2 regions of the Variovorax sp. GW821-FHT09D04 genome follow, and region 2 is predicted to be linked to the other one. Evidence: riboswitches for the same ligand, from Rfam matches in the RefSeq annotation. Region 2 holds a riboswitch; the other holds the start of a gene.
What was found. A riboswitch is a leader RNA that binds a small molecule or an ion and turns the genes downstream of it on or off. The one in region 2 is predicted to bind S-adenosylhomocysteine.
Positions count from the first base shown of each region.

Region 1: another riboswitch for S-adenosylhomocysteine. It lies ahead of metH (methionine synthase); the one in region 2 lies ahead of ahcY (adenosylhomocysteinase).

Region 1 is NZ_JBWKPA010000016.1:35,011-42,019, forward strand. It holds gene AC07O4_RS30015 (PACE efflux transporter) at 1-329, shown strand, start outside; gene AC07O4_RS30020 (lipase secretion chaperone) at 351-1,262, opposite strand; gene AC07O4_RS30025 (esterase/lipase family protein) at 1,274-2,329, opposite strand; S-adenosyl-L-homocysteine riboswitch at 2,462-2,537, shown strand; gene metH (methionine synthase) at 2,560-5,322, shown strand; gene AC07O4_RS30035 (ArnT family glycosyltransferase) at 5,423-7,009, shown strand, end outside.
Region 2 is NZ_JBWKPA010000007.1:290,158-297,166, reverse strand. It holds gene AC07O4_RS22290 (peptide chain release factor 3) at 1-1,200, opposite strand, end outside; gene AC07O4_RS22285 (GNAT family N-acetyltransferase) at 1,267-1,860, opposite strand; gene AC07O4_RS22280 (alpha/beta fold hydrolase) at 1,886-2,959, opposite strand; gene AC07O4_RS22275 (hypothetical protein) at 2,956-3,399, opposite strand; gene AC07O4_RS22270 (alpha/beta fold hydrolase) at 3,444-4,373, opposite strand; gene phaP (TIGR01841 family phasin) at 4,396-4,893, opposite strand; S-adenosyl-L-homocysteine riboswitch at 5,145-5,213, shown strand; gene ahcY (adenosylhomocysteinase) at 5,279-6,718, shown strand; gene AC07O4_RS22255 (TlyA family RNA methyltransferase) at 6,724-7,009, shown strand, end outside.

The DNA of each region.
Region 1 (7,009 bases), on a different contig from region 2:
CGGGCCTGCTGGCCGTGGGCGCCTCGGTGATCGCGGTGATCTGGAACCTGACCTTCAACGCCCTGTTCGAGCGCTGGGAGTCGCGCCAGGCGGTGCGCGGGCGCAGCCTGAAGCGCCGCATCGCCCACGCCATCGGCTTCGAGGGCGGCCTGATCGCCTTCCTGGTGCCGATGCTGGCCTGGGGCCTGGGCGTGTCGCTGTGGCAGGCGCTGGTGATGGACCTGGGCCTGGTGGTGTTCTTCCTGGTCTATACCTTCGTCTTCAACTGGGCTTTCGACCGCGTGTTCGGCCTGCCGGCCTCGGCCATGGGCGAAGCGCAGCCTGCGTAAGCATGCGCTTACTTAACGAATTCAGCGCGCCGGCTTGGGCGCGGCAGCCGAGCGCATCGCCAGGGCACCGCTCAGGCGCAGGCGCTCGTTTTCGTTGAAGAGCGTCTCGCGCAGCTGGGCCCGCTCGGCCTCGGGTGCGCTGGCGTAGCGGTCGAGCCGGGCGTTCCATTCCTGGGTTTCCTGGTCGAGCGTGGCCAGGCCGCGCGCCACCTCGTAGCCGTAGGCCTCGCTGCGCGCGGCAAAGCGCTCCTGGGGGCTGGCGCCACGCGCCTGCAACGCCTCGGTCTGGCGCATCACGTCCAGATGGGCCACGGCCTCCTTGCGCACCTCGCGCTGCGCGGGCGACAGCCAGGCCTGCTCGCTTTGCGCCAGCGCCGCGGCCCGTTGCTCGGGCGTGAGGTCGGGGTTGGACAGCAGTTCCATCTTCTCGGCCATGAACCGGTCCTGCCGGATCTGGTCGCCGAACAGGCCTTCGATTTCCTCGGGCGCGAAGAACTGACGGCGCACCGCCTCGCGCGCCTCCAGGCTACGGCGCAAAAAGGCCGGGTCGCCGGGCGCGGGCGGCTGCAGGGTGCGCAGGGCTTCCTGCATGTCGACGTAGCGCTCCAGCAGGCCCAGCGCGCGCACGCGCCAGTCCTCGCGCAGGCGCTGGGCGAGCAGGGCGGGCGCGCGGGCCATCAGCGTGGCCTTGCTGTCGGCCTGCGCTTCGGCGAGCACCTGGTCGAAGAGGGTGATGAGGTCGCTGGTGAGCAGGGCGTCGGGGGCCGCGGCGGTGGACTGCGCCGGACGAGGCGCGGTGGGCACCGCGACTGCCGCCGTGGCACGGGGCGCGGCGGCTTGCGGCGCATCGACCGCCCCGGGGCCGAGCGCCAGCCAGCCGGTCCCCGCCGCCACCAGCGCGACGGCGCCGATGGTCAAGGCCACACCGCGCATGCGCAGCGTCCTCAGAGCCCCGCGCTCTTGAGTCGCGCGGCCTGTTCCCTGAACAGCTCCGGCGGCTTCTTCTCGTAGTACGGGAACTGGCTGCCGTAGGTGTTGCCGAAGGCCTGGTTCACCTCGTCCAGGTGGTTCTGGCGGTAGTCGCCCAGGTGGGTGCCCAGGCGCGTGGTGCAGACCGCGAGCAGGCCGTCGTTGGCCTCGCCGAAGAAGAACAGGCTGCCCAGGGTCGACAGCGCCGTGTCGCTCGGGTCGAACAGGTTGAAGCTGGTCGACACGCCCGACCACGAGTAGTAGCGCACGCCGTTGGCCACGGCCGCACCGCTCTTCACGTCGCACGACGAGCCCGGCGCGGGGCGCCCCTGCGGGAACTTGGCGTCGAAGGCCGCGCCGCCCGCCGTGGTCAGCGAGGCCAGCGCGTTCAGCGGCACCTCGGGCAGCTGGCTCGGGTCCTTGCCCGAGAGAAAGCCGATCAGCCCCGTCAGCAGGCCGACGGCCTTCACCACCAGGGTCTGGCCGATGCCGCCTTCGGGCAGCTTGGCCAGCAGGTCTGCCACCTTCGAGCCGCCGTTGGCGCCGCCCACCGACGTGACCGAGGCCACCATGTCGGGCGCCACCGCCGCCACGTAGCGCACCGTGGGCGAGCCCTGCGAATGGCCGATGAGGTTGAACTTGAGCGTGGGGTTCTGCTCCAGCGCGCGGATGGTCTTGAGCTCCTGCAGCAGCTGCTCGCCGCGGATCTCGGAGGTGTTGGTGCCCGACACCTGCGCCACGTACACCTTGGCGCCCGCGGCGGCCAGCCTGCCGGGGATGTCGTAGAAGTAGTCGACGCCCAGCAGGTTGTCGAAGCCCAGCAGGCCGTGGACCAGCACGATCGGGTACTTTGTCTTCGCCGTGTCGGAGGTGACGCGGGCCTCGACGCGGGTGGCGCTGTCGCCGGCGGCGGCATGCGCTGGCGGCGCGTGAACCGCGAGGGCCGCGGCGGCCAGGAGGCCGCAGCTCAAGGCCACGGCGCGCATCGGGGTGGCTGCATGCTGCAACCGGACATTCCACTTCCTGGCCATCGGCGAACTCCCTTACGTTTGGTTAAAAACACGAACGTTCGTTCAGAAACGGTGGGCGCATTCTGTTGACACGTGCAGGAATGAAAACTGGGGTTTTCCCAGGGCGCAATCGAATCGACCTAAAATGCGCGACTTCCCAAGGAGCGTTGCAGCGGTTCGCCACAGAGGCGAATCGTCAGGCTTGGGGCGACAACGACGCTCGCCTGTCCGACTCTTCCGCAGGTGAGGCCATGTCCCAGATTCCCGCATCCGTTTCCGCTCCCGTCGCTCCCCCTCCCATGAAGCTGTCCGGCCTCGAGCCGGTCGCCATCGGCGAGGGCACGCTGTTCGTCAATATCGGCGAGCGCACCAACGTCACCGGCTCCAAGGCCTTCGCGCGCATGATCCTCAACGGCCAGTTCGAGGACGCCCTGGCCGTCGCGCGCCAGCAGGTGGAGAACGGCGCGCAGGTCATCGACATCAACATGGACGAGGCCATGCTCGACAGCAAGGCCGCCATGGTGCGTTTCCTGAACCTCATCGCCAGCGAGCCCGACATCGCGCGCGTGCCGGTGATGGTCGACAGCTCCAAGTGGGACGTCATCGAGGCCGGCCTGCGCTGCATCCAGGGCAAGGGCATCGTCAACTCCATCTCCATGAAGGAGGGCGTCGACAAGTTCAAGCACGAGGCCAAGCTGGTCAAGCGCTACGGCGCGGCCGCCGTGGTCATGGCCTTCGACGAGAAGGGCCAGGCCGACACCTACGCACGCAAGATCGAGATCTGCGAGCGCGCCTACCGCGTGCTGGTCGACGAGGTGGGCTTTCCGCCCGAAGACATCATCTTCGACCCGAACATCTTCGCCATCGCCACCGGCATCGAGGAGCACGACAACTACGCGGTCGACTTCATCAACGCCGTGCGCTGGATCAAGCAGAACCTGCCGGGCGCCAAGGTGTCGGGCGGCGTGAGCAACGTGAGCTTCAGCTTCCGCGGCAACGACCCGGTGCGCGAGGCCATCCACACCGTGTTCCTGTACCACGCGATCCAGGCGGGCATGGACATGGGCATCGTCAACGCCGGCATGGTCGGCGTGTACGACGACCTGGAACCCACGCTGCGCGAGCGCGTGGAAGACGTGGTGCTCAACCGCCGCCCCGACGCGGGCGAGCGCCTCGTCGAAGTGGCCGAGACCGCCAAGAGCGGCGCCAAGGACGACAGCAAGAAGCTCGAATGGCGCGGCACGCCCGAGCACCCGGTGCACGTCAACCAGCGCCTGTCGCACGCGATGGTGCACGGCATCACCGACTTCATCGTCGAAGACACCGAAGAGGCCTACCAGCAGATCCTCGCCAAGGGCGGGCGTCCGCTGCACGTGATCGAAGGCCCGCTCATGGACGGCATGAACATCGTGGGCGACCTGTTCGGCCAGGGCAAGATGTTCCTGCCGCAGGTGGTGAAATCGGCGCGCGTGATGAAGTCCGCCGTGGCCCACCTCATCCCGTACATCGAGGAAGAGAAGCGCCAGGACGAGGCCGCGGGCCGCGACGTGCGCACCAAGGGCAAGATCATCATCGCCACCGTGAAGGGCGACGTGCACGACATCGGCAAGAACATCGTCACCGTCGTGCTCCAGTGCAACAACTTCGAAGTGGTGAACATGGGCGTGATGGTCCCGTGCCACGAAATTCTGGCGAAGGCCAAGGTCGAGGGCGCGGACATCGTGGGCCTGTCGGGCCTCATCACGCCCAGCCTCGAAGAGATGCAGTACGTGGCCGGCGAAATGCAGAAGGACGACCACTTCCGCATCAAGAAGATCCCGCTGCTCATCGGCGGCGCCACCACCAGCCGCGTGCACACGGCCGTGAAGATCGCGCCGCACTACGAAGGCCCCGTGGTCTACGTGCCCGACGCCTCGCGCAGCGTGAGCGTGGCGCAGTCGCTGCTCTCGGACCAGGCCACCGCGTACATCGACGAGATCAACGCCGACTACGAGAAGGTGCGCACGCAGCACGCCAACAAGAAGCAGGTGCCGATGTGGCCGCTGGCCAAGGCGCGCGCCAACAAGACGCCCGTCGACTTCGCGAACTTCGTGCCCACCGTGCCCAAGTTCATCGGCCGGCGCGTGTTCAAGAACTTCGACCTCACCGAGCTGGCCAAGTACATCGACTGGGGTCCGTTCTTCCAGACCTGGGACCTGGCCGGCCCGTTCCCCGCCATCCTGAAGGACGAGATTGTCGGCACCGAGGCCGTGCGCGTGTACGCCGACGGCCAGCGCATGCTCAAGCGCCTCATCGAAGGGCGCTGGCTCAGCGCCAGCGGCGTGGTCGGCTTCTGGCCCGCCAACACCGTGAACGACGACGACATCGAGCTCTATACCGACGAGACGCGCAGCGAAGTCGCGCTCACCTGGTACGGCATGCGCCAGCAGACCGAGAAGCAGATGATCGACGGCGTGATGCGCCCCAGCCGTTGCCTGGCCGACTTCGTCGCGCCCAAGGACAGCGGCGTGAAGGACTACGTCGGCGTGTTCGCCGTCACGGCCGGCCTGGGCGTCGAGAAGAAGGAGAAGTTCTTCATCGACGACCTCGACGACTACTCGGCCATCATGCTCAAGGCCCTGGCTGACCGGCTGGCCGAGGCTTTTGCCGAAGCCATGCACCACCGCGTGCGCACCGACCTGTGGGGCTACGCGCCCCACGAGGGCCTGAGCAACGACGACATGATTGCCGAGAAGTACCGCGGCATCCGCCCCGCGCCCGGCTACCCGGCCTGCCCCGACCACAGCGTGAAGGGCCCGATGTTCGACCTTCTGAACTGCGCGGACATTGGCATGACCCTGACGGAGAGCCTCGCTATGATGCCCGCCGCCAGCGTGAGCGGCTTCTACCTCGGGCACCCCGATGCGACGTACTTCAACGTCGGCAAGATCGGGCACGACCAGTTGCAGGACCAGGCCGCGCGGCGCCGCACGAGCGAAGCGGAGCTCGAGCGCCTGCTGGCGCCGAACCTTTGAACCTGCCGGCCGGTCGGCGCGACCGGAGTGACCGGCCACGGGAGTTGATATTCAGAAGCTGATCTTTGCCGCCGCGCACTACGCCCAGTTCGCGATCTTCGTGATTGCCTGCTGGGGTGCCGGCCGCGCGGTGCTCGCGCGCCTGCGCCCGCCCTCGCGCCGCGACGCCTGGCTCGAAGCGGCCATGTCGGCCGCGCTCGGCGCCGGCCTTTACATCTGTGCCTTCCAGGCGCTGGCGATCTTCGGGCTCTTCCGCCGCGAGGCCACGCTGGGCCTGATCGGCGCGGGCGTCGTGGCCGCCGCGTGGCAGTGGCGCGGTTGGCGCGCCGAGGTGCGTGCGCTGCGCGCGGCCGCGCCCGCCACCACGCCGTGGACCCGCTTCGAACGCATCGCCGCCATCGCGCTGGCGCTGGTCGCGCTGCCCGCGCTGGTGGCGCCGCTCGCGCCGCCGGCCGCCTTCGACGAGCTGATGTACCACCTGCCGTATGCGCGCCTCGTGGCGCAGCAGGGCACGCTGGGCATCCACGACTGGCTGCGCTACCCCTGGTTCCCGTACAACTACAACCTGCTGTACGCCGCCGCGCTGCAGGTGGGCGACGACGTGTTGCCGCACTTCCTCAACGCCCTGGCGGGCGCGCTGTCGGTGCTGATGATCTTCCGCCTGGGCATCCTGCACGCCAACCGGCTCACGGCCTGCATCGGCGCGGCCATCTGGCTGGGCATGGGCGACTACGCCAACGCGCTGATCGACATGGGCGTCGCGCTGTTCGTGCTGTCGGCCTTCGTGGCGCTGTGGTGGTGGCGCGAATCCGAGCAGCTGCGCGACGGCACGCGCTGGCTCTGCCTGGCGGCGTTCTGCCTCGGCGTGGCGGCGGGCTCCAAGTACCAGGCGCTGATCTTCCTGCCGCTGGTGGCGCTGTTCGTGGTGCGCCACGAGCGCCGCCTGCTGCAGGCCTGGGCGCCGGCGCTGCTGTGCTTCCTGATCCCGTGCATCTACTGGTACGCGCGCAACGCGATCATGACGGGCGACCCCTTCAACCCGATCGGCGCGCGCGTGTTCGGCTTCACCGAATGGGTGCCGGCCGACTATGTGCAGCAGGTGGCCGACGTGCGCGATCACGCCGAGATGCCCAACGCGCTGATCTGGTCGGTGTTCCTCGCGCCCTTCAGCGTGTGGTGGAAGCGCTCCGCCGCCGTGCGCGCGGCGGGCTGGTTCTGCCTGTACTCGGTGGCCGTGTGGGTCGTGACCTCGCGCTACCCGCGCTACCTCATGGCCTCGTTCCCGCTGCTCGCGATGACGGCCGCCGTGGGCTGGCAGGTGCTGTTCGGCTGGATCGCGGCGGGCGTGCGCCGCCTGCGCGCAGCGCCCGCTGCGGTCGCTGCAGACGGTCCGCGCAGCGGCGCCGGCGTCGGCGACTGGATCGTGGTGCTGCTGCTGGCCGTGCTGGCCGCCGTGTCGGTGGGCCAGACGGCTACCAAGGTGTCGATGATCTCGCTCACGCCCGAGGCGCGCGAGGCCTTCCTGCGCAAGCACGTGCCGGGCTACGGCGTGATGGACTACGTGCGCCGCAACGTGACCGGCCGCGTCTACCAGATTGCGCTGAACGAGGCGATCTACTACGGCCCCAACCCGATCTGGGGCGACACGCTGGGGCGCTGGCGCTACCGCGACTACCTGCTGATGTCG
Region 2 (7,009 bases):
CTCGGGCGCGAAGAAGGGCAGTCCGGTGAACTGCAGGTTCGCGCCGTCGGTGATGGTGTCGCCCAGTTGCACGCCGCCGTGCGTGGTGAAGCCCACGATGTCGCCGGCATAGGCCTCTTCCACCGCCTCGCGGCGCTGGCTCATGAAGGTCACGACGCTGGTGGGGCGCAGCTCCTTCGCGGTGCGCTGCACCTTCAGCTTCATGCCCGGCGTGTACTTGCCCGAGGCCATGCGCACGAAGGCGATGCGGTCGCGGTGGTTGGCGTCCATGTTGGCCTGCACCTTGAAGACCACGCCCGCGAAGTCCTTGTCCTCGGGCTGGATCTCTTTCACCACCGGCTGGCGGTTGACCAGCGTGGTGCTGGTGCGCGACTGCGGCGAGGGCGCCAGGTCGACCAGCGCGTCGAGCACTTCCATCACGCCGAAGTTGTTCACGCCCGAGCCGAAGAACACCGGCGTCTGCTTGCCGGCCAGGAAGGCCTCGCGGTCCCAGGTGGGGGAGGCGCCGGTGGCCAGTTCCATGCTTTCCATGGCGTGCTCGAAGTCGGCGCCGAAGCGCTTGACGAGCGTGTCGCGCTCGCTCAGCGGGATGGTCTCGAAGTCGTGCGGCAGCCGCTCGCTGCCCGACTCGAACACCGTCATCGCCTGCGTGCGCAGGTTCATGATGCCGCGGAAGCTCTTGCCCTGGCCCACGGGCCAGGTCATGGGCACGCAGGGCATGCCGAGTTCGCGCTCCACCTCGTCCAGGATGTCCAGCGGCTCGCGCACTTCCCGGTCCATCTTGTTGACGAAGGTGATGATGGGCGTGTCGCGCTGGCGGCAGACCTCGATCAGCCGGCGCGTCTGCGCTTCCACGCCGTTGGCGGCGTCGATCACCATCAGCGCCGAGTCGACGGCGGTGAGCACGCGGTAGGTGTCTTCCGAGAAGTCCTTGTGGCCGGGCGTGTCGAGCAGGTTGATCACGTGCTCGCGGTACACCATCTGCATCACCGACGAGGCCACCGAGATGCCGCGCTGCTTCTCGATTTCCATCCAGTCGGAGGTGGCGTGGCGCGAGGCCTTGCGGGCCTTCACCGAGCCGGCGATCTGGATCGCGCCCGAGAACAGCAGCAATTTTTCGGTCAGCGTGGTCTTGCCGGCGTCAGGGTGGGAAATGATCGCGAAGGTGCGACGGCGGCGGGTTTCGGCGAGAAAAGACAAGGTGGGCAATCTGCAGGGGAATCCCCCGATTTTAGGAGGCCGCCCCGCCAACCCTGGGCTGTAGGCCTAAAACGCCTCCGTCACCCCGTACGCCCGCATCTGCGCCTCGACCTGCGCCGCGTCCTGGCTCAGCACCACGAGGTCGTGCGCCTTGCCCTCGCGGTCCTTCACGTGGCGGGTCAGCAGGGCCTCGGGCCGGAAGCCCAGGGCCTGGAAGACGGCGATGGCGCCGCGCTGGTCGACGGTCATCTGGGCGACGATCTTTTCCTGCCCGTGGGCGAAGGCCAGCGCGCAGCCCTCCTGCGCCAGCTGCTGGCCCAGGCCGCCGCCGCGCAGCGCGGGCGACACCAGCACGCGCAGTTCGGCCACGTGGCCCGACCACGAATGCGGGTCGCGGATGACGGCGGCGCAGCCCAGCACGGCGCCGTCGCGCACGGCGAGCACGCTGTCGATGTCGCCGCGCTCGATGGCGCGGACCCAGGCGGCCATCACCTTGGGCTCGGTGATGTCGCGCGGCAGAAAGAGCAGGTCGTGCGCCGGCAGCGCCTGCGCGAAGGCCAGCACGGCGGGGGCGTCGGCGCCGGTCATCAGGCGCAGGGCGATGTCGCCGTCCGCGTGGGAAACGGTGCGCGGGTAGGTGCGGGAAGAAGATGCGGTCATGAGCGTAGGGGGATGGTTGTGTTCGTCAGGTGGAGCGCACGCCCAGCCACTCGTCGAGCTTGGGCCACAGCCGCCGCACGGCGTTGGTGCCGGCCGCCAGGCTCACGTGGCCGCCCTTGAGCACCACCTCTTCCTTGTCGGTGGAGCCGATGCCGGCGATCAGCGGCTGGCCCGCCTCGTAGGGCACGATGTGGTCGTGCTGCGCCAGCGCGTGCAGCACCGGCACGGTGATGTTCTTCAGCAGCACGGGGCGCCCGCCGAGCACCAGCTCGCCCTTGTGCAGCTTGTTGTCCCACATGAGTTCCTTCACGGTCTGGCGGAAGTACTCGCCGGCCAGCGGCAGCATCTCGGCGCCCCAGCGGTCGAACATGCGGTACGACTTGACGAACTCGTCGTTGGCCATGTTGTCCCACAGCTGCACCAGCCCGGCGCCGCGCCCGGCGGGGCGCAGCATGTCGAAGGAGGCGAACAGCATCTCGGGCGGCACGTTGCCCACGGTGTCGATGAGGCGGTCGACGTCGAAGTAGCGCCGGTCGGACCACGCATGAAAGAGCTTCATGCGGCTGAAGTCGATCGGCGTGGTGAAGAGCGCCAGGTTCTTCATCGGCCCGCCGGGGTGCAGCGCCGCATACAGCGTGGAGAGCACGCCGCCCATGCAGTAGCCGGCGATGGTCACGTCGTCCTCGCCCGAGTCTTCCTGCACGCGGCGGATCGAATCGGGAATGAAGTCGAGCACGTAGTCCTCGATGCGCAGGCGCTTCTCGTCGGGGCGCGGCGCGTTCCAGTCCATCACGTAGACGTCGTAGCCCTTGAGCAGCAGGTACTCGACCATGCTCTGGCCCGGCGCGAGGTCGAAGATGTAGGCGCGGTTGGTGGTGGCCATCACCATGAGCACCGGCACGCGGTAGATCTCGTCGACCATCGGGCGGTAGTGGTACAGGCTCAGCGTGCCGCGCCGGTGGATCTCGTCCTTGGGCGTGAGGCCGACGGCGGGCGCGGTCGAGGTCAGGAAGTCCAGCCCCTTGATGTTGCGCTGGATCGTGCGCTCGATCTCGCCTCGGATGTCGGGCAGCTGGAAGGTGTCGGGCGGCGCGCTCATGGGCGGCGCTTTCCGGCGGGGCGTTTCTTGGGGGCGGCGGTCTTGGCGGCCGGTGCGGGCGCGGCCGCCGCTGCGGGCGGCTGCTTGGTGCGACGTGGCCGGGGCGGCGCAGTGGCCGCATCGGCGGTCCGCGCGGCGGGTCCGGCCCCGCCTTCCAGCGCGCGGCGGATGCCCGCCAGGTGGTCGTCGATGCGGTGCAGCTGCTCGCCCAGCGCCTGCAGGTCGGCGCGCGTGGGCAGGTTCAGCAGCGTGAGGTAGCGCGCCATCAGGTCGCCCACCGCCTTCTGCGCGGTAAGCGAGGCGTTCATGCCGCCGTGCATGCCCTGGCGGAACGGGTCCGAGGCCATGGCTTCGTTGGCGAATTCGTTGGTGCTTTTTTCCCACTGGGCCGTGAGCTCGCGCCACAGGGCCATGGGATCGAGGGACGGAAACTGGTTCATGAAAAACACCTCCGCCTGGGTTCGTTGTCGTGTCTGTTTTTTCTTCAGTGATCGTCGCGCCGCGCCGCCCGTGCGGTGTGCGCGGCGATGGCCTCGATGATCTGCGGCCACATTGCGATCGGCAGCGCATGGCCCATGCGCGGAATGCGCAGCAGCGTCGCGCCGGGAATGGCCTCGGCCACGTCGATGCCGCAGGCTACGGGCACCAGCGGATCGACATCGCCGTGGATCACCAGCGTAGGCACCTGCACCGCGCGCAGCGCCGGCTTGCGGTTGCCCGACGCGAACACGGCCGCCAGCTGCCGCGCCACGCCGCCCGGGTTGAGGCCGCGCAGGAAGGCCAGTTGCGCGCGCCCGGCGTCGCGCGCCTCGTCGAGCGGAAAGGCGTCGGGGCCGCGCAGCACGCGCCACAGCTTGGCGTGGTGCGGCAGGTAGGCCTCGAAGCTCGTCGGCGCGGGCGCGAACAGCACCGCCAGCGCCTCGGGCGTGGGCGGCGGCAGGGCCGGGTCGCCGGTGCTCGACATGATGCTGGTGAGCGAGCGCATCCGCCCCGGGTGATGGATGGCCATCTCCTGCCCGATGGCGCCGCCCATCGACGCGCCCACGACGTGGGCGCGCGCGATGCCCAGCGCGTCGAGCAGGCCGGCGCAGTCGTCAGCCATGTCGCGCAGCGTGTAGGGCACCTGCAGCGGGCGCCCGGCCATGGCCTGCAGCATCAGCGCCTGAATGTCGGGCACGCCGGCGTGCGGCAGGTGGGTGGAGTGGCCGATGTCGCGGTTGTCGAAGCGGATCACGTGGTGGCCGCCGGCCTGCGCCAGGGCGGCGCAGAACGCGTCGTCCCAGGCGACCATCTGGGCGCCGAGGCCCATGACCAGCAACAGCGGCGGCGCCTCGGGGTCGCCGAAGCTGTCCCAGGCCAGTTCGATGCCGTTGGCGCGGGTGCGCCTTTCGGTGCGGGGCGCGACGGCGGTCATGCGGGCCTTTCTTTGCTTCTTGTTACTTGCGCTGCAGCAGCTTCGTGACCTCGTCCACGTTGGCCTGGATGCGCTGGCGCACCACGTCGAAGGCGTCGGCCTGCGACTTGGCGGCCAGGGTGGCCAGCTCCTTGATGTCGTCGACGGCGCGCTGGAACGACTGGCGGCCCAGCTCGTCGAGCTTGGCCAGGTTTTCCTTCGGGTCCTTGCCCGGCATCGCCTTGGCGGCGGTCTGCCATTCGGCGATGGCCGTCTTGATCATCTCGGTCTGTCGCTGCACCACGGTCTGCAGGCCCTGGTAGGACTTCTCGTTGGCCTGCATCAGCGCCTGCAGGTCCTTGCGGCCGCTGTCGAGCAGCTTGCCGGCGCCGCCGGTCAGGTTCAGGTTCTGCAGGCGCTCGGCCATGCCCTTGAGGTTCTTCATCGGATCGAGCATGTCCGCGGCGGACGGCGCCGCCTGCTTCGCGCCGGCGCTGCTGGCGGTGGTTTTCTTCGCGGCGGCTTTCTTGGCAGTGGCCATGGTGCGGAATCTCCTGTGTCGGGTGATGAAAACAATCGAACGGGTGGATGCAGGCAGCGGCCGGGCGGCCGGGGCCCGCCGCCACGATACGCCGGGCCGGCGCAGCTCAGGGCGCTCCAAGCGCGGATTTGCCTGCGGAGTTTCCCGGGGTGGCCCGCGCCGCCCGGCCCGGGCTGGCGGGTGTCCACGCTTTCCGTGATGTGGGATGCCCCGGTCGATTGGCGGGCCGGGCGGCCGCGACTACAATCCGGCGCTCCGAGGAGCGTTGCAGCGCCGTCAGGCGTGAGGCTCGGACCACATCGCAACCACGCTCACCCGCTGTTCTCGCGGTGAGTCTTTCTTCCCCGTACGCAGTGGCATCTTTCAAACCAGTTTTGGAGTTCACATGAGCGCTGTACTCAAGCCCACCCCCGTCTCGACCGCCGACCAGGCGATTGCCGACCTGTCCCTTGCCGCCTGGGGCCGCAAGGAAATCAAGATCGCCGAAACCGAGATGCCCGGCCTGATGGCCATCCGTGAAGAGTTCTCGAAGGGCCAGGCCCTGAAGGGCGCGCGCATCACGGGCTCGCTGCACATGACCATCCAGACGGCCGTGCTGATCGAGACGCTGCAAGCCCTGGGCGCCGAAGTGCGCTGGGCCTCGTGCAACATCTTCTCGACGCAGGACCACGCCGCCGCCGCCATCGCCGCCGCCGGCACGCCGGTGTTCGCCATCAAGGGCGAGTCGCTGAAGGACTACTGGGACTACACCCACGCCATCTTCGACTTCGGTCCCAAGGGCTCGAAGGGCGAAGGCCCGAACATGATCCTGGACGACGGCGGCGACGCCACGCTGCTCATGCACCTGGGCCAGCGCGCTGAAAAAGACCTGGGCGTGCTCGCCAACCCGACCAGCGAAGAAGAACGCATTCTGTACGCCGCCATCAAGGCCAAGCTGGCCGTGGACGACACCTGGTACACCCGCAAGTCGGCCGAGATCATCGGCGTGACCGAAGAGACCACCACCGGCGTGCACCGCCTGAACGAGATGAGCGCCAAGGGCACGCTGCTGTTCCGCGCCATCAACGTGAACGACTCGGTCACCAAGAGCAAGTTCGACAACCTCTACGGCTGCCGCGAATCGCTGGTCGACGGCATCAAGCGCGCGACCGACGTGATGATCGCCGGCAAGGTGGCTTGCGTGGCCGGCTACGGCGACGTGGGCAAGGGCTCGGCCCAGGCCCTGCGCGCGCTGTCGGCGCAAGTGTGGGTGACTGAAATCGACCCCATCAACGCCCTGCAGGCTGCCATGGAAGGCTACAAGGTCGTGACCATGGAGTACGCCGCCGACAAGGCCGACATCTTCGTGACCACCACCGGCAACCGCGACGTGATCCGCCACGAGCACATGGCTGCCATGAAGGACCAGGCCATCGTCTGCAACATCGGCCACTTCGACAACGAGATCGACGTCGCGTCGATCGAGAAGTACGAATGGGAAGAGATCAAGCCCCAGGTCGACCACATCACCTTCCCGGACGGCAAGAAGATCATCCTGCTGGCCAAGGGCCGCCTCGTGAACCTGGGCTGCGGCACGGGCCACCCGAGCTTCGTGATGTCGTCGTCGTTCGCCAACCAGACCATCGCCCAGATCGAGCTGTTCACCAAGCCCGACGCCTACCAGGCCGGCAAGGTCTACGTGCTGCCCAAGCACCTGGACGAGAAGGTCGCGCGCCTGCACCTGAAGAAGGTCGGCGCCATGCTCACCGAGCTGACCGACTCCCAGGCCGCCTACATCGGCGTGGACAAGAACGGCCCTTACAAGCCGGACACCTACCGCTACTGATCCGCGTGCGCGCCGATCAACTGTTGGTAGAGCGCGGCCTGGCCGCGTCGCGTTCGCAAGCGGTCCGGCTCATCGCCGGCGGCATGCGCTGGCGTGACGCGGGCACGAGCGACGCGTGGCGCAACGTCGCCAAGAACAAGGACGAAGTGCCCGAGTCGGCCGAGCTCGAGCTCGCCGACGCCGCCGAGGCGCGCTACGTGTCGCGTGGCGGCCTCAAGCTCGAAGGCGCGCTGAAGACCAGCGGCGTGGACCCGACCGGCAAGCTCTGCCTGGACGTCGGCCAGTCGACCG